DNA from 2 places in the Hyphomicrobium denitrificans ATCC 51888 genome. Region 2 is predicted to be linked to the other one. Evidence: riboswitches for the same ligand, from Rfam matches in the RefSeq annotation. Region 2 holds a riboswitch; the other holds the start of a gene.

Region 1 (10,537 bases), 1.6 Mb from region 2:
CCCGGCGTCTCGCCATTCAACGCGAGCGCCAAGATCCTGCGTCCGTGATGCACGTGGCGGCGCAAAAGCGGCGTCAAGCCACGCATGTTAAGGCCGAGCGTCACCGTATCCTGCAGCGCCCACCCGAGCCGTGACGCAGCGAGCGAAAAACTCGACGGCGACGTGACGACCAGCATCTCGTCGATTGGAATCGCGCGCGTCAGCGTGACGCCCGCGCCGAACCAGAATGGATCACCCGAGACGAGCACGGCGACCGGCTTGCCGCGCCGCGCCAATATATCCTGGCTCGTCGCATCGAGCGGCGTGCGCCACTGCATCTTCTCGCCGCGGGTGTCGCCGACGAGCGCGAGATGGCGTTCGCCGCCAACGATCAGTTCGGCGGCATCGATCAAGGCGTTTGCCGCCGATCCGAGACCCGCGCGGCCGTCTTCACCAATGCCGATGATGGACAACCAGCGCCCGCTCATGGCATTGGGCTTTCATCATGGACGCGACGACACAGCAACCGCTCAAGCTGCTTCTGCTCGGAGGAACGAGCGAGGCCACGCGCCTTGCGAAGGACATCGCGCAGATGCCCGGCGTCGCGGCCGTGCTCTCGCTCGCGGGACGAACAAGCAAGGCTGCTCCGAGTCCCGTGCCGGTTCGTGTGGGCGGCTTCGGCGGTGTTGAAGGCCTTGCGCATTATCTGGTTCAGAACGGCGTCGACATCGTCGTCGATGCGACGCATCCGTTCGCGGCTCAAATCAGCAACAACGCGATCGCGGCTTGCGCGAAGGCGAACGTGCCGTTGCTCGCAATCGAACGGCCGCCGTGGCAGCGGACTGCTCGCGATATTTGGATCGAGCATGCGATCGCCGAAGATGCGATCGCGGCCTTGCCCGACGCTCCAAGCACGGTCTTCTCGGCGCTCGGCCGCTCGGCGATCCCTTTGCTTTGCGCGAAGCCGCAGCATCGTTACGTCATCCGTGTCGTCGATCCGAGCGCGCCGCCCGCGGAGCTGCCGGAGGCCGTCGTCATTTCTGCACGCGGCCCGTTCCGGACGGAAGACGATATCGCTTTGTTTCGTGAATATCGGATTGCGCGCGTGCTGGCGAAGAACGCCGGCGGAGATGCCGCGTACTCGAAAATCGAGGCGGCGCGCGCATTGCAGTTGCCCGTCCACATCGTCAAACGGCCGGACATCGCGAAACGGCATACCGTCACGACAAGCGACGAAGCGCTGTCCTGGACCGCGCATCATCATGCGTCCCGTACGAAACGCGGCGTATAAACCCATGTGCGGCCGTGGCTACCTTGTACGGCGCGCGTCGACGGCGAGCCGACGAGGACAACCGTGCGCATATCGCATGTCGCCTTCGCCGCGTTGGCCAATGTCGTGATCTCGATCGACTCGTCGGCGCGGCCGACGGCACGCGCAAACGCGACAATTGTTTCCGGCGCGCGGATCGTGCTCAGAATCCGGAACGCTTCCTGGATCTGCTCGGGCCGGGCTTTCGAGGCCGGATTATAAAGCGCAATAACGAAATCCGCTTCCGCCGCAAGCCGCAGACGTTTCTCAATCGTCGCCCAGGGCTTGAGATTATCCGAGAGCGAAATCGCGCAGAAGTCGTGGCCCAATGGCGCGCCGATGCGCGCTGCCGCCGCCAGCATTGCGGTAACGCCCGGCTCGACGCGAATGTCGATATCGTTCGCGAGATCCGGCGCATTGTCGACCGCTTCGAATACCGCTGCGGCCATTGCGAAGACGCCGGGATCGCCGCCGGAAACGACGACGACGCGTTTGCCGGACGATGCGATTTCGAGAGCCCGCTTGGCGCGCGCAAGCTCCTCGCGATTGTCGGAAGCTTCGAAGATTTGCCCGCGACGCGGCGTCAGTCGCGCGAGATAGCTCTCGTATCCGAGCACGACGTCAGCGGTCGAGATGGTTGCATCGGCGGCGGGCGTAATCCATTCGGACGGGCCTGGTCCCAATCCGACGATCGTCAATTGTCCGTTCATGCGATGCGCCGTCCTCGCCCGCCGGGCAAAAGAATGATCGAAAAATAGGGCACGGCGCAGTCTTCGAGTTCCGCAAGCGGCACGACCCGTTCGCCCTGCATCGTTCCGCGTTCGACATAGATCGCGTCTGCGGCGCGGCCGGCGTCGTGCAGCGCGCGCTTGATCTTATCGATGTTGTGGCCGACCTTCATGATCACCGCGGCGTCGGCCGTCCTCAGATGCGACGCAAGAGCGGCACCGTCGAGCGTTCCGGGCAGCACCATCAGGATATCGTCGCCGTAGGTGATCGGAGCGGCCGCCGCCGTCCAGCATCCCGACATGCCCGTGATGCCCGGAACGACGCGAACGGGGTAAGCGCTTCTGATGCGGTCGTACATGTGAAGGAACGAGCCGTAGAAAAATGGATCGCCTTCGCAGAGCAGCGCAACGTCGCGCCCTTCGGCGAGATGCTGCATGATTGCCTGCGCGCTCGCCGTGTAGAAATCGCGGATCGCGTCGACGTAGGCGTCTTCGCGGAAATCGATTTCGGTCGTCACCGGATATTCGAATGCGGCTTCGCTCGCATCGCCGTTCAAGTGCGGCGCGGCGATGGTCCAGGCATGACCCGCCCGGCCCTTCTTGCGAAAATGCGCAATGACCGGCGCGGTTTTCAGGATGCGCGCCGCTTTCAGCGTCACGAGGTCGGGGTCTCCCGGACCAAGACCGACGCCATACAATGTTCCCGTCGGATTGACCGTCATTCGGCCTCGCTTGCAAGCGCATTGACGGCGGCAGCGGCCATCGCGCTTCCGCCTTTGCGGCCTTTGATGATCGCGAACGGAACACGGCCGTCAGCCGCAAGCGCGTCTTTCGATTCCGCCGCGCCGACGAAACCAACCGGCATTCCGATGACGGCGGCCGGTTTCGGAACGCCCTCGTCAAGCATTTCGAAGAGCCGGAAGAGCGCGGTCGGCGCATTGCCGACGACGACGAGCGATCCGGCGAGATGCGGGCGCCAAAGCTCCATCGCGGCTGCCGTTCGCGTGTTGCCGATTTCCGCTGCGATCTCTGTAACGCACGGATCGCGCAACGTGCAGATGACGTCGTTCTTTGCCGGGAGGCGCGCGCGCGTCACGCCGTCTGCGACCATCATCGAGTCGCAAAGAATCGGAGCGCCGTTCTTCAGCGCCGTTGATGCTGACGCCGCGAAGGTCGACGACATGACAAGGTCGCGCACGATATCGACCATGCCGCAGGCATGCACGATGCGAACCGCGACGCGCTCTTCCTCGGGTGAGAGACCGGCAAGATCAGCTTCCGCGCGGATGATCGCAAACGACCGCGCATAGATCGCAGCGCCGTCGCGAATGTAGTCTTGGGTCGTCTTGGTGCTCGTCATCGGGCATGCTCGAGAAGGTAACGGGCGACGGCGGATTCTATGTCTGCTGGACTTACGGCTGCGAGGGCGACGCGGCCTGCCGGTCCGTCATCACAGATCAGGTCGTAACGGCCATCGCGCGCGACGAGTGTCAATGCGGCGGCTCCGCGCCGCGCACACCCTTTTTCGCAGCCCGAAACATGAACCGACGGTAAAATTGCTTGCCTGCGGAGGCGATCGGCGAGGCGGCGGGCGTCCTGCCGGGTATCCGTCGTCGCGTTCGCGCATCCGCGTGAGCCGGGGCAGACGTCGAAAAAGAGGCGCGGATCGTCCGGCTCCGTGATTAGGCCGAGGCGTTCTGCTTCCGTCAGAACCTCGTGGCGGCGTGTATCGTCCGCGACCGGAAAGACGAGAACGCGCTGCGGGCTCATGCGGACAACGCCGGCTCCTGCATGTGCCGCGGCGGCACACAAATCTTGGAGCTGATGCGCATCGATACGTCCGAATGGAAGTCCGACGCCAACGGCAAAAATCTGTCCGCTGTGTTTGTGCGCGCCGACCGGTGGAACCGGAAGGGAATCCGGCGCGACGGCGGGGAGCATTTCCGACTCCAGGCCCGCAGCCGTGTAGATCGTTGCGCTGCCGCTGCGCGCAACCGCATCTTTCATCCGCGAGATGGACTGATCACGGATGCGAAGCTCAAGGAAGACAGCCGCGAGCCGCGTGACGGCTTCGACAACATGGTTCGACGGCAACCGCACGCCTATTTCCGCAGCGCCATCGAGAAACACCGCATAGGTGTCGGGGGCGATCGACGACACCATGACGTCGGTCGCGCGATCGCCGACGCGCACATCCCTTGTGGCGGAAAAGCTCCAACCGAACTTCGCCGGCAGTTGCCAGAACATGCTGTTCGTCAGCAGAACCTTTTCGAGCGCGGCTGCCAGAGGCTGGACGTCGGCGCGTGCCGGATCCATGCCGCTCAGCGGATCGACGATGATATTGCGGATCGCTTCGGCGCCTTCATCGGCATCGATCAGACCGGTTTCGCTCAGCGCCACCAGCGCTTGCGAATGGCTTGCGGTGGTGAGGCCGCGCAATTGCAGATTGCCGCGATTGGTCAAATCGATTTCGCCGGAGCCGAACTCAGCGGCGACTTTCGCGATCGTCAACAAATCCGCGATGCGCAGCGTTCCGACGCGCGGCCTGACCCGCAATATCAGTCCGTCGCCCGACTGCATCGGCCGCAACGCACCCGGACACCAGCCTTTGCGCAATAACGACCGCGACGTCATTCTGCGGCCTCCTGCGAGGAAGGATTACGCACGCCGATGTCGTTGCGGCGCGGATGCCAGAGGCCGCGCGCGATGGCGTCCTCGAAGCGGCGGCGCATCGCGTCGATCGCAGCGGGGTTCTCGCGCGCGATGAATGCGGCGACGGCAGGATCGCCGAGATAAGCCTGATACAGCCGTTCGAATGCGCCATCATCGACAGCCTTCGCCGTTGCCGCAAAGGCGAACGCGGCATCGACGCTTTGCGCCATCTCGGCGGCGCCGCGAAAGCCGTGCCGCATCTGGCCATCGATCCAGCGCGAATTCGCGGCGCGTCCGTGCACGACGCGGGCGCATTCCTCGGCGAGCGTGCGAACGCGCGGCGCGTCGGGCGTGCCGGTGTCGCCGTGATAGAGGGAAACTTTGTCGTTTCCGACGGAGGCAGCAGCGGCGGCGAAGCCGCCCTCATGCGCCGCGAAATCGCCGCCGGTCAGCAGATCGATCTCGCGATGATCCTGGATGTGCACGAAGGCGTCGGCGCTTTTAACGCGCGATTCAAAATTGTCTTTTGCAGCTTCGGAGGTGCCGTCGGCGTTGTAGGTATGCGCGGAGCTTTCGATGTAGGACGCGCCGAGGTCGGATTGATTTTTCCACGAGCCGCGGTCGATCAACTGCATGACGCCGGCGCCGAAGCTGCCGTCTGCGGGCCCGAAAATGCGATCCAGGCGCGGCGCGATCTTCGCGCATTCGACGAGAGGGTTGTCGCCTGCGTCTTCTTTAAGTTGGGCGACGAGAGCGACGGCCGAGTCGAACAGCGCGAGCTGCGCGCCGAACATGTCGCGGAATAGCCCCGATATCCGGAGCGTGACGTCGACGCGCGGCCGCCCGAGTTCCGCGATCGATTCCGTTTCGACTCCGGTGACGCGATAGGAACGCTCGTCCCACGCCGGACGCACGCCAAGCAACGCCAGCGCCGTCGCAAGTTCTTCGCCGCCCGTGCGCAGCGTGGCGCTGCCCCAGAGATCGAGCACAATCGCGCGCGGCCACTCGCCGTGGTCGGAGACGTAGCGTTCGAGGATCGCCTTTGCGGCGCGCTTGCCGTTCGCCCACGCGGTCGGTGTCGGCACGGCACGCGGATCGACGCTGAAGAGATTGCGTCCGGTCGGGAGAACGTCGGATCGGCCACGGCTCGGTGCGCCTGCGGGGCCTGGCTCGATGAACTTGCCGTCGAGCGCACGGACAATGGCATCGAGCTCGATATCGTCGAGCACGTGCAGACCGTCGCGAATGCTCAATTCCTTCACGTCGCAGAGAAACGCGTCGATGCGCATCAGCGCGTCGTTCGTCGGCATGCCCGCAGTCAAGCCGCAACGCTCGGCAATTCCGGCGCGCACGGCGGCGTCGACGATCTGTTCCGACAAGGCTTTCCTGCGGCGCGGATCGAGGCCGTCTGCAGATGAGAACTCATCAACAAGACGTTCGACGTCGCTCAACGGGCCGGAAATTCCGGCCTCCGTCATCGGCGGTGGCTTATGTCCGAGCGTGATCGCAGCGATGCGCCGCTTGGCTTGCGCGGCCTCGCCCGGATCGTTGACGATGAACGGGTAGACGAGCGGCAGAGATCCGAGGATCGCACGCGGCGCGCAGGCCTCGCTTGCGGCGATGGCTTTGCCGGGCAGCCACTCGAGCGTGCCGTGCGCGCCGAGATGCATCAACGCATCGATCTTCGCGACGTGACGCAGCCAAAGATAAAACGCGACGTAGCTGTGGCGCGGCGGCGTTGACGGATCGTGATACTCCGCCTTGCGATCTTGCGGCTGTCCGCGCTCGGGCTGCAATCCGACGATCACATTGCCGAACGGAGCGGCGCGAAATGCGAATGCGCCGTTCACGCAGGATGCGTCCGTCTCGGGCGCACCCCATGCCGACGTGACCAAATCGCGAAAGCCCTGCGGCAAGTTTTGAAATGCGGTCTTGTAGTCTTCGAGCGGCCAGCGGATTTGATTTGTCTCGGCGAGGCTTTCGACCACGTCCCGTGCCGATCGTGGCGCGTCGGTTACGCCATAGCCATCGTTCAGCAAGCGCGAGAGGATGCGCTGCGTGCTTTCAAAGCCGTCAAGTCCGACGGCGTGCGCAATCTGGTCCGGTCGTCCGGGATAGGTCGACAGAAGCAAGCCGACGCGGCGCTCACTCCGGGGCGTTGCACGAAGATGGACCCATGCGCGTGCGAGGTCCGTGACGTGCGCGATGCCATGATCATAGGGCGCATGCTTCAGAAGCGAGATACCCACCTCGTTGACCGTCTCGTCGGGCTCCTTGAACGAGACGACGCCCGCGAACAGGCGTCCATCGAGTTCGGGCAGCACGACATGCATCGCCAGATCAGAAGCGCTGGCGCCGCGTTGCGAGCGGTCCCAGAGCGCGCGCGACGCATTCGTAAGCGCAACCTGCAAGACCGGACAGTCGGCGGTATCGAGCGGAGAGGCATGATCGCTATCGCGCGCGGCGAAGGCCGTGGCGTTGATGATGATGTCGGGCGTCATCGATTTCATGGCGGCGCGTAGCCAGTCGGCGGCATCAGGCGCCTTGAGGCTCGGAACGAATATCGCCGTTGTCGCGAGGCCGCGTTGCTCCAAGGCATCGGCAATCGCATCGATGGGTGCAACGTCGCCCGCCAACAGGTGCGATCGATAGAAGACGATGATGGCGGAGCCACGTGCGGACCTTTGCAGGCTTTCGCGATAGACGCCGTAAGCGGGTATCGCGCGAACGCGCGGCAAAGCCTCGGTGCTGCCACCGGCACGCGCCAATACGGAGCTGAGCGCCGCACGGGTGTTCTCGATGCCGCCCTCGTCGAGCAGAGCTTCGAGATTGGCCAAGTCATCGGCGGGAAGTGTCGAGAGCGCCGCGAGACGCAAGTCCGGCCGCCCGTCGCCGGGAACGATCGCCAACGCGATGCCAAGCTCGCGGCAGCGCTTGCTCAGTTGCTCGCCGCCGTAGCGCCAATAGTCGAGGCCGCCGAGCAAGCGCACGAGAATGGCCTTCGAGCCGTTCATCGTCGCATCGATGAAAAGATCGACGGACATCGGATGGCGGAGCGCGCTTAAGTTGACGACGCGCAAGCTCGGCCGTTGTGCTTCGGGCACGTCGCGGAATGCGGCGGCGGCCATCGCCAAATCCGAATCCGAAAACGAAAGAACCAGAATGTCCGCGGGCGAGAGACCGAGGTCCTGCACGGCGGCAGCCTCGTCAAGCTCTCGTGCCTCGCGGACAACGATGTGCATCAGCTCTCGCCTGTCAGCGTGCGGACGATGGCGTCGCGGTCGAGACCTTTTTGTCCGATGACGACGAGGCGGCCGACGCGCGCTTCATCGGGCTGCCAGGCGCGCTCGTAACGCGTGTCGACGCGCTCGCCCACGCCTTGCAGCAGCAGCCGCATCGGTTTGCCGCCGATCGCCGCGTAGCCTTTGACGCGTAGAACGTCGTGGGCGTTGGCGATGGCCTTGGCGCGCGATGCGAGATCATCCGGCGTTGCGACTTCCGGCACGTCGACGATGAAGGTTTCGAAGTCGTCGTGATCGTGCTCGGCCTCATTGTCGTGATGCGAGGGACGCGCCGCGAGGTCGTCCTCGGCGGCAGCTGACAATCCGAGCAGGACGCCCGCAGGCACCTGCCCTTCGCGCGCGGCGACGATTTTGATCGCACGCGGAATGCTGCGCTTGATTTCGTCCGACAGCGTCTTGATGTCGTCGTCCGACAACAAGTCGGCCTTGTTCAGCACGACGAGGTCCGCGCAGAGCAACTGATCCTCATACACTTCTTCCAACGGGTTTTCGTGATCGACCGAAGGATCGGCTGCGCGCTGCGCCGCGACCTTCTCCGGATCGTCCACGAAGCGGCCTGCCTTGACGGCCGGTCCATCGACGACGGTCACTACGCCATCGACGGTCACGCGGTTGCGGATATCGGGCCACTCGAACGCCTTGACCAGCGGCTTCGGCAGCGCGAGCCCCGACGTTTCGATGATGATGTGCTCGGGCGCGGGCTGGCGCGACAGCAGCGTTTCGAGCGTTGGAATGAAATCGTCGGCGACGGTGCAGCAGATGCAGCCGTTGGTCAGCTCGACGATGTTTTCTTCCGGACAGTTCTTGATACCGCATGAACGCAGGATCGTGCCGTCAACGCCGACGTCGCCGAACTCGTTGACGATCAGCGCGAGGCGGCGGCCTTCGGCAGTTTCAATGGCGTGACGGACAAGCGTGGTTTTGCCTGCGCCGAGGAAACCCGTGACGATGGTGACTGGAACTTTACGTGCGGACATTCGGTGCTCCCGATGCAAACTTTCAAATTGAGAACGGCGACGCATGCGCGGGGCCGTGCGGCGACTTCAGATTTCGCCGCCTAGGGGAGCGCACCGAATGGCGCGAGACATGCCGTGTGCTGCATCTTAACCTTTCCGCGCCCCGCCGGCGCCGGTTCGAGTTGGGTATCCGACGGCAGGTTTCCTGGCTCACGGGTCGCGGCATCTGGCAACCTTCCCGGGATCTCCCAGTGGTACTTTTGCCATGTGCTCGCCGCTTACAGTTGCGGGGGCAGCTGCGGAGTTCAACCGCATTCCCTTCGAAACCCTCTTGCGAGGGACCATCAGCCCAATCGATAAGTGACACCCCGTGCTTCGTCAATCGCCCAACGCGCCCTACACATCGATCGAAAGGCCATTATGTCCGATGCCATCCTGCCGCCTTTAACCCTTGTGCTCGGAGGCGCGCGGTCCGGCAAAAGCTCGTATGCGGAAGGGCTGATCTCGGCGTTGCCGCGGCCGTGGGCGTATGTCGCGACGGCGGAAGCGTTCGACGAGGAAATGCGTCAGCGCATTGCGCATCATCAGGCGCGGCGCGGACCGGATTGGGTTCAATACGAGACCCCGCTGGACATCGCCGCGACGCTTGCGGGAGAGGCCGCCGATCAGCCGTGCCTCGTCGATTGCCTGACGCTCTGGCTCTCGAACCTGATGCACGCCGAGCGGGATATCGCGTGCGAAACAAGCGCGCTCGTCGACGCGCTTTCGAAACGGTCCGCACCCTGTATCATGGTCTCGAACGAGGTCGGGCTCGGCATCGTGCCGGACAATGCTCTGGCGCGGCGGTTTCGCGATGAAGCCGGCTGGCTCAATCAGCGCATCGCAGCGGTTGCGGATTGCGTCGTCTTCGTTGCCGCCGGACTACCGATGACTTTGAAAGGTTGATGATGAGCGCTCCAGAAACGTCCACGGACGAAGCCGAACGTCACAAGTCGAAAATGGCGAAGCGCAAGGCCGTGCAAGACGCCGAGGTCGCGAGCAAGACGATCAAGAAGGGCGTGCTGCTCGTTCACACTGGCCCCGGCAAGGGAAAGTCGACGGCGGCGTTTGGGCTCGCACTTCGCGCGCTTGGCCACGGCTGGCGGATCGGCGTCGTGCAGTTCATCAAGGGCGCTTGGCAGACCGGCGAACGCGATGCGCTGATGCGTTTCGGCGATCAGGTTTCCTGGCACACGATGGGCGAGGGCTTCACCTGGGAGACGCAGGACCGTGAGCGCGACATTGCTGCCGCGACGCGTGCGTTTGCAAAGGCTCGCGAGTTGATGGCCGACCCGACGATCCGTCTGTTGATCCTCGACGAATTGAATATCGCGCTCCGCTACGATTATCTGCCGATCGACGAAGTTGTCGCGGCGTTGCGTGACCGGCGAAGTGATCTGCATGTCGTCGTCACGGGACGGAATGCAAAGCCCGAGCTTATCGCGCTTGCCGATGGCGTCACCGACATGGGTGCCGTCAAGCATCACTTCGCGGCTGGCATCAAGGCGCAGGAAGGCATCGAATTTTAGTGGGGTCGCTTTTCGCACGCATCGATGCGTCTCGATTCGAATA
Region 2 (10,537 bases):
TTACAAAACTCGGCCGCCGCGGAATAACAATCATCCCGCGGCGTTCCGAATTTTCGCGGCCTTACGCGCGCACAGCGATGGCTTTCTCGCGGCCCGTCTTCAATAGTCCGACCACGGCATAAAGCGCGAGAATAGCCGTGAACGCGACGGCGTTGATGACCAGGATGCGCGATACGATGTCGAACGAGAAGGCGTCGGAGCCACCGAGCCCAAAGCTCGCCAGATACAGCGTGCCCTCATATGCGATAAACGCGCTGGCGAAGCTGGCGACAGTCGCAACGACATTGCTCCAGCCGAAATTGCCGACGACGCGCGCTGCGAAGAGTGCTGCAACGGCACCCAGGCCGATCGCGCCGCCCCAGGCAAACGAATTTGCCGTCTGCGGATAATCGAGAAGGCCATAGCCGACGATCTGGTTTGCGCTCCACGCCAGAAGAACGAGCGTCAAACCGGTCGCACGATCCATCTTGCGTGCCGCCAGCGCGCCAACTGCTGCGAATGGAGCGGCGCAGGCATAGACGTAGCTGCCGCCGACACTCAATGCAGCAATGAGCGCGACCCACAACATCGGAGTGACGAATTTCATCGCCATTTCATCGTCTCGTACAGATTTCATCATCGCAGTCTCCTTTTTTTCTTCGCTCTCAATGGCGAGAGCGATCCTTCTGAAAGCCATCACAAACGCAGCCCGCCGTTCATTTGAAATAGAACGGCATGGAAAAACTCAAAATGGCGGTAGCCGGCGGCGGCGGAAACGGACTGGCGCCTCGCACCGCCGCCAGCACGCTGCTGTCCAAACTCAAATTGCCGGAAGAGCGCGCGATACGCGCCGAGTTCAGCGCCCCCGCACGCGAAACGCTGAACGCGACAACAACGGTGCCACGCCCGCCATTGCCTCCAGGTCTTCGTCCCGCGACGCGCGCGCGGACAAGCGCCGCATAGTTGAGCGCCGATCCAGAGCTTGCGGAAACGCGTCCGGCGCTCGCCTGTGCTCCGCTCTTGGCTCTGATACTCGCCGCGCCTTTTTGTTTGCGCTGACTCGAGCGATCGTGGTTCAGCCGAGCTTGCGCAGACGTCCTCGGTTTGCGTGACGCCGATTGCTCTCGGACGTTCCGTTCAGGTGCGCCTGCTTCGGCCGTTACGTCTGCTGCTCCCGTTTCGTCGCCGGCGCCGCGCTCGCTTTCGAACGCACCACGCACGAGATCGAGACCTTCCGGCAACACGGCGCTGTTGCTGATCTCAGTTGCAGCCGGAGTTGTATGCTGTGGTTCGTCCGCCTCGAATTCCTGTGCCTGCGAGGGCTGCGCGGCGGCACTCTCCTTGATTTCACCGACGGTCTCGTCCACGGACGACGCCGATACCGCGGCTGCCGATTGCGCAGCGCTGACGGCTTCCAGCACATCACTTTGAAGCGACGCCACACTGATCGCTTCGGTCGGCTGCTCAATCGCGCCAGGCTTTTGCTTCGCCAGATAAAGAAAGGTCGCCAGGACCGAGCCGTGAAATAGCAGTGACAACAGAATACCGCCACCGAGCGCGATCGCGCGCACGACCTTGCCCGATGCTCCGGAACTCGGACTTTCGGCGCCTCGAATTGCGCGCGTCATCGTTGCATCGGCGGCCTCAATGACTAACGCCCACCCTAAAGCCTGCGCCTGCACTGTCGATGTCCTCGGGCTCTCGTCCAAGCCACGTCTTTGCGATGGCGCGCCAAGTCTCAAGCCGCGCCCATTGCGGTTCGTCGGAAAGACTGTCGTCTTCGTTGATGAAGGGGTTCGGAAAAAAGATCGAAATCATCGGCTCATTCTTGCCGTTCGCCATCTCGAAGCCCCACGTCACCGGCTTTCCGTCGCGACCGTAGCCGCGAAAGATGCGCGCCATCGAGGGGCGCCGATGCGCCCGCAGTTCCGCGCTGACCGGAAACCGTTCCGAGCCCTTGTTCTCTCCGATGCAGAGGTGAAAATGGCCGCCATGCCCGAACATGATCGTCAGATAGCCGTCGCGCAGCGAAATTCGCGTTGGCGCGCCGATGCATCGAAGCTCATACGCTGCGCCTTGCACCAGCGGACCAAAGCACAGCCCTTGCCAATAATTCTGGAACACATCGCTCAGGAAAGCTTCGAGATAGGCTTCCTCGAGCGGCAACTCCCAATATTCCCTGCTGAGCGTTCCGTCGTCTTTCCGATCGACTGACGTCGGCTCGGGTCCGACGCGAGAGAGCGGACAACTCTTGTCATGGATCTGTGCTGACATTTTCCAACGCTCCCGCAAAGCATTCGTATTCAAAGAAGGAAGGCTCATGCAGGTTAAGCATGAGCCTTCCTGCGCTTCAGTCGCTGGGCAATGCCATGGTCAGGCCGCCATAAACCGAAGCGCCGGGAGTTCCGTAGTCGCGTACCGTTTGATAATCCTGGTCGAGCAGATTCTCGCCCCGTACATAGGCTTTCCAACCGGGTGCGAATTCGTAGGACGCTTTCGCGCCAACGAGAACATAATCATCGAGTTCGCCACCGCCATCGACCACGTCAGCGACATACTGTGTCGTGACGTTCAACGCGACCTTGTCCATCGGAACGACGTTGATACCGGCAGCGAACGAGTGCCGTGGGACACGAGCCAAGCGTTTGTCTTTCGCATCCGTCGCGTCTGTGTAGGTATACCCACCAGTCAGAGACAGCCAACTGGTGAGCACGGCCGTACCCGAAACCTCGACGCCGTTGCGATGCACGACGCCTGGTACATTGTGATAACCGACAGGCTTCGGTGCCCAATCTATCAAGTTATCGGTATCGAGTTCAAAGTACGTCACGCCAATCTTGTAACGCCCCTGATTGAAGCCTTGCTCAACACCGGCGTCCCAACCGAAGCTCGTCTCAGGCTGCAGGCCCCTGCGTCCGAAATCCGTATCATAAAGCTCGTAGAGGCTCGGCGCGCGGAAACCCGTGCCGACGCTGCTGTGAAACTTCGTTTCCGTCCCCGGAATGAGATACGCGCCGGTTATGCGGTAGGTATCAAAGGTTCCAAAGGTGCTGTGATCGTCGATACGGCCACCGCCGGTCAGAAACAGCCCCTGAATGGGCTCCATCATCAACTGCGCGTAATACCCATTGAGATCCATCGTCTCTCGATGTGTATTGCTGTTGGTTGAAGCGCCGGTTCGCTCCCAGTCGGCGCCCGCAAGCAACGAGAGCGAATCGTTGAACTTGAAAACGCCCTTGTATTCGCCCTTGATGCGATCGCCGTCGAACCATCCGTTACGCGTCTTGTCGTCGAACGTCTCGCGCCGGACGTTCATGCCCTGGATGGCGAGCGTGTTCTGAAACGCGCCGTTGAGCAGTGAAAATTCAGTGCCGACGCGACCAGCCTGTTGCGTCGTCGTTCCGTTATCAAGCGAGTCGCCGAATACATAATCTGGCGGCGGATAACCGTCATAACTGTATTTGGCATCAAGTGCGCGGGCAGCGAAAAACACTTTCCACGACGGCGTGAGGAAGTACTCCCCGCGGCCGGAGAACGTCAGATTGCGATAACCGTCGTCTTCGCGTCCGTAGGCGTAGGCAGAAAACCCATCCGTTCCGACACCCTGAATCGTCGCCGAAATATTGCTGCCGTTCGCAGCCGCGTAACCAGCCGTGTAGGAGCCGTTGATGGTGCTATACTGGCCGCCTTCGATGTTGCCCTGCTGAAAGAAACCGGGCTTCTGCGCGGCCTTTGTTTCAATGGTAATCACGCCGCCGACGGCGTCGCCACCGTAGAGCGTGCTTTGCGAACCCTTCAAAACCTCGATGCGTGAAACATCGCCGACGAGAAGATGCTCGAACGAAACGGCCGTCTGCGGCGCCGACGGATCGGATATATCCATGCCATCGACAAGCACTTTGACGTATCTCGACGAAGCCCCGCGAATGAAGATGCCCGACGTCGTTCCTGGTGGACCGTTCTGAGTGAAACTTACTCCCGGAAGCGTAGCCAGGTAGTCCTTCACGTACGTCTGGCCGCGGCTCTCGATATCCTTCTGCGTGATGATTTCCACGCTCGAGCCCACTTTGGACGCATCCATCGGCGTTTGGTTTGCCGAATAGATCGTCACGCCTTCCAGCTCGGTCACCTGCGCGGATGCCGATACGGCATAGCTGGCAACGCCGGCGAGCGCACTCGCGGAAAAAAGAACCGACTTGAGCGCATGGCTCGCGGTTTTTCCCGACGCATTCAACGACATGTATGTTCCCCCGTCTCAAATAAGTGACGGGAGCTTCAGCAGAAGTGGCGCATTTCACAGCACAACACCAAGCGTGCGCTTACTCGCTGGACGCGAAGCGCAGTTATCCTTGACGCATCAAGGCATGCTCAATGTTTTTGCTAGTTCGTGATCATGTCTCTTGCCAGCCCTGACGCTGCTCCCGATCGGTTGCACATCAGCCGCCACTCCGGCATTCCGTTCCTGCAGGCGTCCCGCACTGAGGATGGGCGACTTGTGTCGGCAGGTCTCCTGGCTCACGGCTCGAACGTCTGTCTCCTGCCTTCCCAATTTTCCGATGCGGAATATCAGTGGCGTAATGTGGAGACGACTTGCCGTTTACAGTTGCGGGCGCAGCCACGGCATCGACTTACGTCTTACCGTGTTCCCTCTTAGCTCGTACCGGCTTGCACCGATCAGAGCACCGTCACATCGCGCATTCCATACAGCGCTCACGCAGCAGTCAACGAAATTATTCTCAAACAATGTCAACCGCGACAACGTCGACAAATCGGCAACACCGCGAATGGCAACCAGGCATCTAATTCGCGGTCAGCGCAAACCGATGGATTTTAAGCATCGCCGCCGACGAATTCGCCGAAATCGCTGACGGATTGAAATCCGCCCTACCATGTAGTAGGTAGGCTCGAAGTTTTTGCTCGCCGGAGACTGGCGCAAATACTTTTCTGAGCCACGTCGAGAATGCCTACCAACGCGCAGATACCCTCATCGCAGGGTCTTTCATAAGGAGTTGAGCATGTCCCTCATGGATTGGTCGAACTATCGCGGCGCTCTGATGGGCCGCATCGGAGAACTCAGCAAGCTCTCGCCCGATTCCGTCGGAGGATACATGATGGCCAGCGGCGCGGGTGCGAAGACCAATCACTTGGATGAGAAAACCCGGCAATTGATTTCGCTCGCCGTTGCGGTAACGACGCGATGCGACGGCTGCATCTCGGTGCATTCGCAGAAAGCCGTTGAGAGCGGCGCAACGACGGAAGAGGTCGCCGAAGCACTCGGCGTCGCGATCGCCATGAACGCGGGCGCTGCCCTCGTGTATTCGGCCCGCGCGCTGGACGCAGTCGACGCGGCTTCAAAAAAATAGAGTGCCGGAAGCCTGAAGATTTGGCGGAATGTCCGCCATATCATCGAACCCTGCTTTTGCCGAGTTCGGCACCCGTAATCTGTCGCGGAAAGGCTCGCCTTTCACGCACTTTCAGTTGCGCACGCGGTACTGACGGTACGGCGAGATCACGCATTCGTTCGACCGCATTGATCGCGTCGATAATGGATGGCAAAATGATCTTGCCGTAATCAGTCAGTGCTACGCTACGTGTCGTACGTTCAAATATGCGTTGACCGAGACTGGCTTCGAGACGTGCAATCCCGCTCGAAAGTGCGGGCTGAGAGACTTCGCATCGCTGCGCTGCCGCAAGAAACGACCCTTCCTCAGCAAGCGCTTGAACATATCGCAGCTGCCGAAAATTCATGAAATCAACCTGAGCTGATCATTTTTCCATCCCCGGAAAGAGCGGGACTGAGGTCAGTAAAATATCGAAGCGATACTCGAAAACCAGAACATTCTTCGCCCGTCTCTGACCTATAGGAAAATGGAATAATTTGTATAGGGAAACAAAATTTAACTTCCTCCCGCCCTGCCATTAGCTTCGGTCACGTATGTCAAAATGAAACCGGTTGCTACAGCAGCCGCGGAGGAGGAAACGAAGTGAGGAAGCTACTTAAATCGAGCGTTTGCGCATTGGCCCTGTTCGTCGTAGGGCCGACGCTGACGATCGCGGACGAAACCTGCAACTCGCCATACACGTCGGCGCTGATTAAGGGGCAAGAAGACTTTCTCCACGTTTGGACACTTGGAGAGGTCGGAGTCGGCGACGAATCCGACAAGCTCGTCACGATCGACGTGCAGCCGAATTCCCCGACCTTCGGAAAGGTCGTCAACTCCTTGTCGGTCGGCGGACGCGGCGAGGCGCATCACACTGGCTTTACCGACGATCGTCGCTTTCTTTGGGCCGGACGTCTGGACGACAACAAGATTTTCATCTTCGATCTCATCGATCCGTCGAAGCCGAAAATCGTAAAGACGATCACCGACTTTGCTGAGAAGACCGGTTTCGTCGGGCCGCACACGTTCTATGCAACGGCCGGCCGCATGATGATCCAGGCGCTTTCGAATCCGAATTCGCACGACGGCCAGACCGGCATCGCCGTTTACAACAACGCCGGCGAATTGATCTCCACGCACAAGATGCCGCTCGAGAACGGCGGCGACGGCTATGGCTATGACATCGGCATCAACCCGGCCCAGAACGTCATGCTCACGTCGAGCTTCACGGGCTGGACGAACTACATGATGGACATGGGTCAGCTGATCAAAGATCCCGAGGCCATGAAGCGCTTCGGCACGTCGATGATCATGTGGGACTACAAATCGATGAAGCCCATCAAGACCATGAACGTCCCGGGCGCACCGCTCGAGATCCGCTGGTCGCTGAAGCCGGAAGACAACTGGGCAATCACCGCGACAGCGCTGACCTCGAAGCTCTGGGTTGTCAAGAAAGACGACAAGGGTGAGTGGCAGGCAAAGGACGTCGGCAACATCGGCGATCCGTCGAAGGTGCCGCTGCCGGTTGACATCTCCATCACGGCCGATGGCAAGGGCCTTTGGGTCAACACCTTCCTGGACGGAACGACGCGATTCTTCGATTTGACGAATCTCGATGCTCCGAAGGAAGTCTACTCGAAGAAAATGGGAAGCCAGGTCAACATGGTCTCCCAGAGCTTCGACGGCAAGCGCGTGTACTTCACGACCTCGCTCCTCGCCAACTGGGACAAGAAGGGCGCCGACAACGAGCAGTGGCTCAAGGCGTACGACTGGAACGGCAAGGAACTTGTTGAGAAGTTCTCGGTCGACTTCCATGCTGAGAAGCTTGGACGGGCTCATCACATGAAGTTCTCGGCTAAGCCGACCAAAGCTGCAGCACTCGGAGAATAAGAGTTGCTATTGTCAAATCGGCCCCGCGCGCAGCGTTCACGCTGCGCGCAGGATGGCTATGGAATACTCCTATTGCTCGCTGTCATTTTTGCGATGGTGACCAACCAGCAAACCATAGCGGGTCCTGTGTACCCGGAGGTCGGAACTTACAAACTACAGCGAATCCAGCCGGCTCCGTCCGGCTGGGTTCTCGAGAATAGCCCGTGGCTCCCGCGTCGCCTTTCGAGTTACACGAAAGGCAAGATCACGCTGTTCACCTTCTTCTATTCGACCTGCCGCGACCCGGACGGATGCCCCAAGGCGTGGGAAGCGTTTCAGAAGGTTCACGCCTCGGTTCAGGCAAATAAAAAATTCCATTCCAAAGTCCGCTTGGTCTTTTTAAGCCTGGATCCCAAAGTGGATACTCCGGAAATGATGTCTATGTTTCAGACATCGATGAGCACTCCGGAAGCGCCATGGTCGTTTCTGACGACCTGGTCCGAGTCATTTTTGGCGCCTATACTGAACGACCTCTACGTGCCGGCCGCACGCGAATTTGACGATGCCGGCAAGCGAACGGACATCATCAATCATCTCATCAAAGTGTTCCTCATTGATAAGGAGGGTTGGGTGCGAGAGATTTACACGACACGGTTTTTAGACTCGGATGTGATCATCTCGGACATCGGTACGCTTCTTCTCGAAGAAGAATGACAACTTCACAGGAATGAAATGAAAATAAAGCGACACTTACCTCTCGCCGTTCCCATATGCATCTCGCTGACGTGCGTTCTGCTGGTGGGTTATTTTTCATCCAGACCCGCATCAAGCGAAGTCGACTTCGCCGTTCCGCTCGGTCTTCCGCCTCTAGAAGCTCACCAGCGACCTGTAAAAAATCAGGTTGAGCTCGGCCGGAAACTCTTCTTCGACCGGCGCCTTGCATTCAACAACACGAACTCCTGCGCGATGTGCCACATCGAGAGCCAGGGTTTGACCTCCAATCAATCCGCAACCGCGATCGGGATGGAGGGGCGCAGTCTCAATCGTAACGCGCCCGCGCTCTACAATGTCGCCTACGAAAAATCGCTGTTCCACGATGGGCGCGAGACCGACCTCGCGCAGCAGGCATGGGCGCCGCTGCTGTCTCCGCTCGAGATGGCCAATCCCTCGATCGGCAATGTCGTCGACCGGATCAGGGGGTTCGCCGACTATAAAGGACTGTTCGAGGCTGCATTTGGCGAGCACGGCGTCTCCATGGAGACAATCGGCACGGCGCTTGCCTCATATCAGCGAACCTTGCTCGCGGGCAACTCGCGCTTCGATCAATGGCGGTACGGAAATAAAGCCGACGCTTTGACGGAAAACGAAAAGCACGGCTTCGAGATTTTTACCGGCAAAGGTAATTGCTCGACCTGCCATACGGTCGGCGAAAAATCCGCGCTCTTCACCGATGGAAACTTCTACGTCACCGGCGTCGGCTACCAGACGGCGATCGGAGCCGGCGCCCGGGTGTCGAAAGTTCAACTCGCGCCGGGCGAGTTCATTGAAGTGAAGCATGAGGACATGAAGTCCTTCTCGGCTCCCGTTCTCAACGACATCGGCCGGTTTGCCATAACGCTCGATGCCAAGGATCGCTGGGCTTACAAGACTCCAGGATTGCGCAACGTGGAACTGACGTTCCCGTATATGCACGACGGCTCTCTTTCGACCCTCGAGGATGTCGTGGAATTCTACGACAAGGGTGGCTACGAGCACGACGCAGAACGCGTTTTGCATCCTCTCGGACTAACGCAGAAGGAAAAGTCCGACCTGGTCGCGTTCCTGAAATCGCTCACGACAGCCGAGGATAAGGCGAAGCACTCCCCTTATCGCTGACAATAGGGGGCTAGCTATTTAATCGGGTGAGCGGCACCTGCTTTGGTGTGCCGCTCGCCCTGACAAAATTGACTTCAGCACTACGGCGCGCTGAAGCGCGGGTCGCGCAAGCAAACTAAAGCTCGTTGATCGGAACCTTGAGATGCCGCTTGCCGCCTTGATCCGGCTCCGGCAGGTTGCCACCGCGCATATTGACCTGGATCGACGGAATAATCAGTTTCGGTAGGCCGAGCGTCGCATCGCGCGTCGTGCGCATCTTGACGAACTCGTCTTCACTGATGCCCTCGCGAACATGAATATTGTTTGCGCGCTCCTCCGCGACGCTCGTCTCCCATTTGATATCGCGCCCATCGGGGCCGTAGTCGTGGCACATGAAAAGCCGCATTTCGGGAGGGAGCGAGAGAACGCGCTTGATCGAGCGGAAGAGAACATGCGCGTCGCCACCGGGAAAATCGGCGCGCGCGGTACCGCCATCAGGCATGAACAGCGTATCGCCGACGAAGGCCGCATTTCCCACGACGTGCGTCATGCAGGCGGGCGTATGACCCGGCGTATGCATTGCGAAAACCGTCATGCCGCCGATCTGATACGTGTCTCCATCTTTGAACAGCCGATCGAACTGGCTTCCGTCACGCTGGAATTCGGTGCCCTCGTTGAAGATCTTACCGAACACGTCCTGAACGATCTTGATGTTCTCGCCGATGCCCAGTTTTCCGCCAAGCTTGCCTTGTAGATACGGTGCCGCTGACAGGTGGTCGGCGTGCGCGTGCGTCTCGATCAACCATTCCACCTTCAGATCATGCTCTTTCACGAAGCGAATGATCTTGTCGGCCGACTCGTAACTGATGCGCCCCGCTGCATAGTCGATGTCCATCACGCTATCGATGATGGCGCAGGCGCTCGAGGCCGGATCCTTGACGACATAGCTCACCGTATTGGTGGGCGGATCGAAAAATGCCGTGACTTCGGGTTCGAGCGTGAGATCGACAGGGTGCGGAATTGCAGCCATGGGAGCCTCCGGAAATGCAAAGACATGCAAAGACGGTCACGCCCGGCGCTTCCAAAGAAATCGAAGCGACAGCGGTCTGTGACTAACCTAGATATTGGTATAAGATTTTTCTTCTATTTTTCCAGCACTTTGAGGCATCCAAATCCTGCCTTAGCGCCGCACGGATACGCCCCGGCAGCGCCCGCACGCCGACCGGCCGCGGCTCTGAGGACAGCTTACGAGCTGGCCTTGCCTTGCTTAATCCAATCGCTCCACACCGGCCGATCCATCGAGAACAGGTCCGCTGTTCTCGTGTACCAACTTGTTCCGTGCATTCCGCCGATGAGGTGCATCGCAGGCGTGTCGATCAGCGGCGCTTTTGCATCCAACAGGAACTCGTCGCGAATGTGTGCGTAAACGATCCGTCCAAGGATGATCGACTGCT

The links. Region 2 has a riboswitch for cobalamin ahead of HDEN_RS03635 (TonB-dependent receptor plug domain-containing protein). Riboswitches for the same ligand answer to the same signal wherever they lie in the genome.
Region 1: linked by a shared signal. The riboswitch ahead of cobW (cobalamin biosynthesis protein CobW) and the one ahead of HDEN_RS03635 (TonB-dependent receptor plug domain-containing protein) in region 2 are both predicted to bind cobalamin.

The regions. Positions count from the first base shown of each region.
Region 1 is NC_014313.1:2,764,311-2,774,847, forward strand. Features, by position in the region: gene HDEN_RS13300 (bifunctional cobalt-precorrin-7 (C(5))-methyltransferase/cobalt-precorrin-6B (C(15))-methyltransferase) at 1-467, opposite strand, end outside; gene HDEN_RS13305 (cobalt-precorrin-6A reductase) at 485-1,270, shown strand; gene cobJ (precorrin-3B C(17)-methyltransferase) at 1,240-1,998, opposite strand; gene HDEN_RS13315 (precorrin-2 C(20)-methyltransferase) at 1,995-2,738, opposite strand; gene HDEN_RS13320 (precorrin-8X methylmutase) at 2,735-3,376, opposite strand; gene cobG (precorrin-3B synthase) at 3,373-4,650, opposite strand; gene cobN (cobaltochelatase subunit CobN) at 4,647-7,910, opposite strand; gene cobW (cobalamin biosynthesis protein CobW) at 7,910-8,947, opposite strand; cobalamin riboswitch at 9,105-9,287, opposite strand; gene cobU (bifunctional adenosylcobinamide kinase/adenosylcobinamide-phosphate guanylyltransferase) at 9,347-9,871, shown strand; gene cobO (cob(I)yrinic acid a,c-diamide adenosyltransferase) at 9,874-10,494, shown strand.
Region 2 is NC_014313.1:763,699-774,235, reverse strand. Features, by position in the region: gene HDEN_RS03655 (adenosylcobinamide amidohydrolase) at 1-27, shown strand, start outside; gene HDEN_RS03650 (hypothetical protein) at 62-616, opposite strand; gene tolA (cell envelope integrity protein TolA) at 696-1,607, opposite strand; gene HDEN_RS03640 (DUF7676 family protein) at 1,624-2,253, opposite strand; gene HDEN_RS03635 (TonB-dependent receptor plug domain-containing protein) at 2,330-4,219, opposite strand; cobalamin riboswitch at 4,463-4,681, opposite strand; gene HDEN_RS03630 (carboxymuconolactone decarboxylase family protein) at 4,995-5,342, shown strand; gene HDEN_RS18605 (LysR family transcriptional regulator) at 5,383-5,727, opposite strand; gene mtoX (methanethiol oxidase) at 5,964-7,250, shown strand; gene HDEN_RS03615 (SCO family protein) at 7,323-7,943, shown strand; gene HDEN_RS03610 (cytochrome-c peroxidase) at 7,962-9,104, shown strand; gene HDEN_RS03605 (MBL fold metallo-hydrolase) at 9,220-10,113, opposite strand; gene HDEN_RS03600 (flavin reductase family protein) at 10,329-10,537, opposite strand, start outside.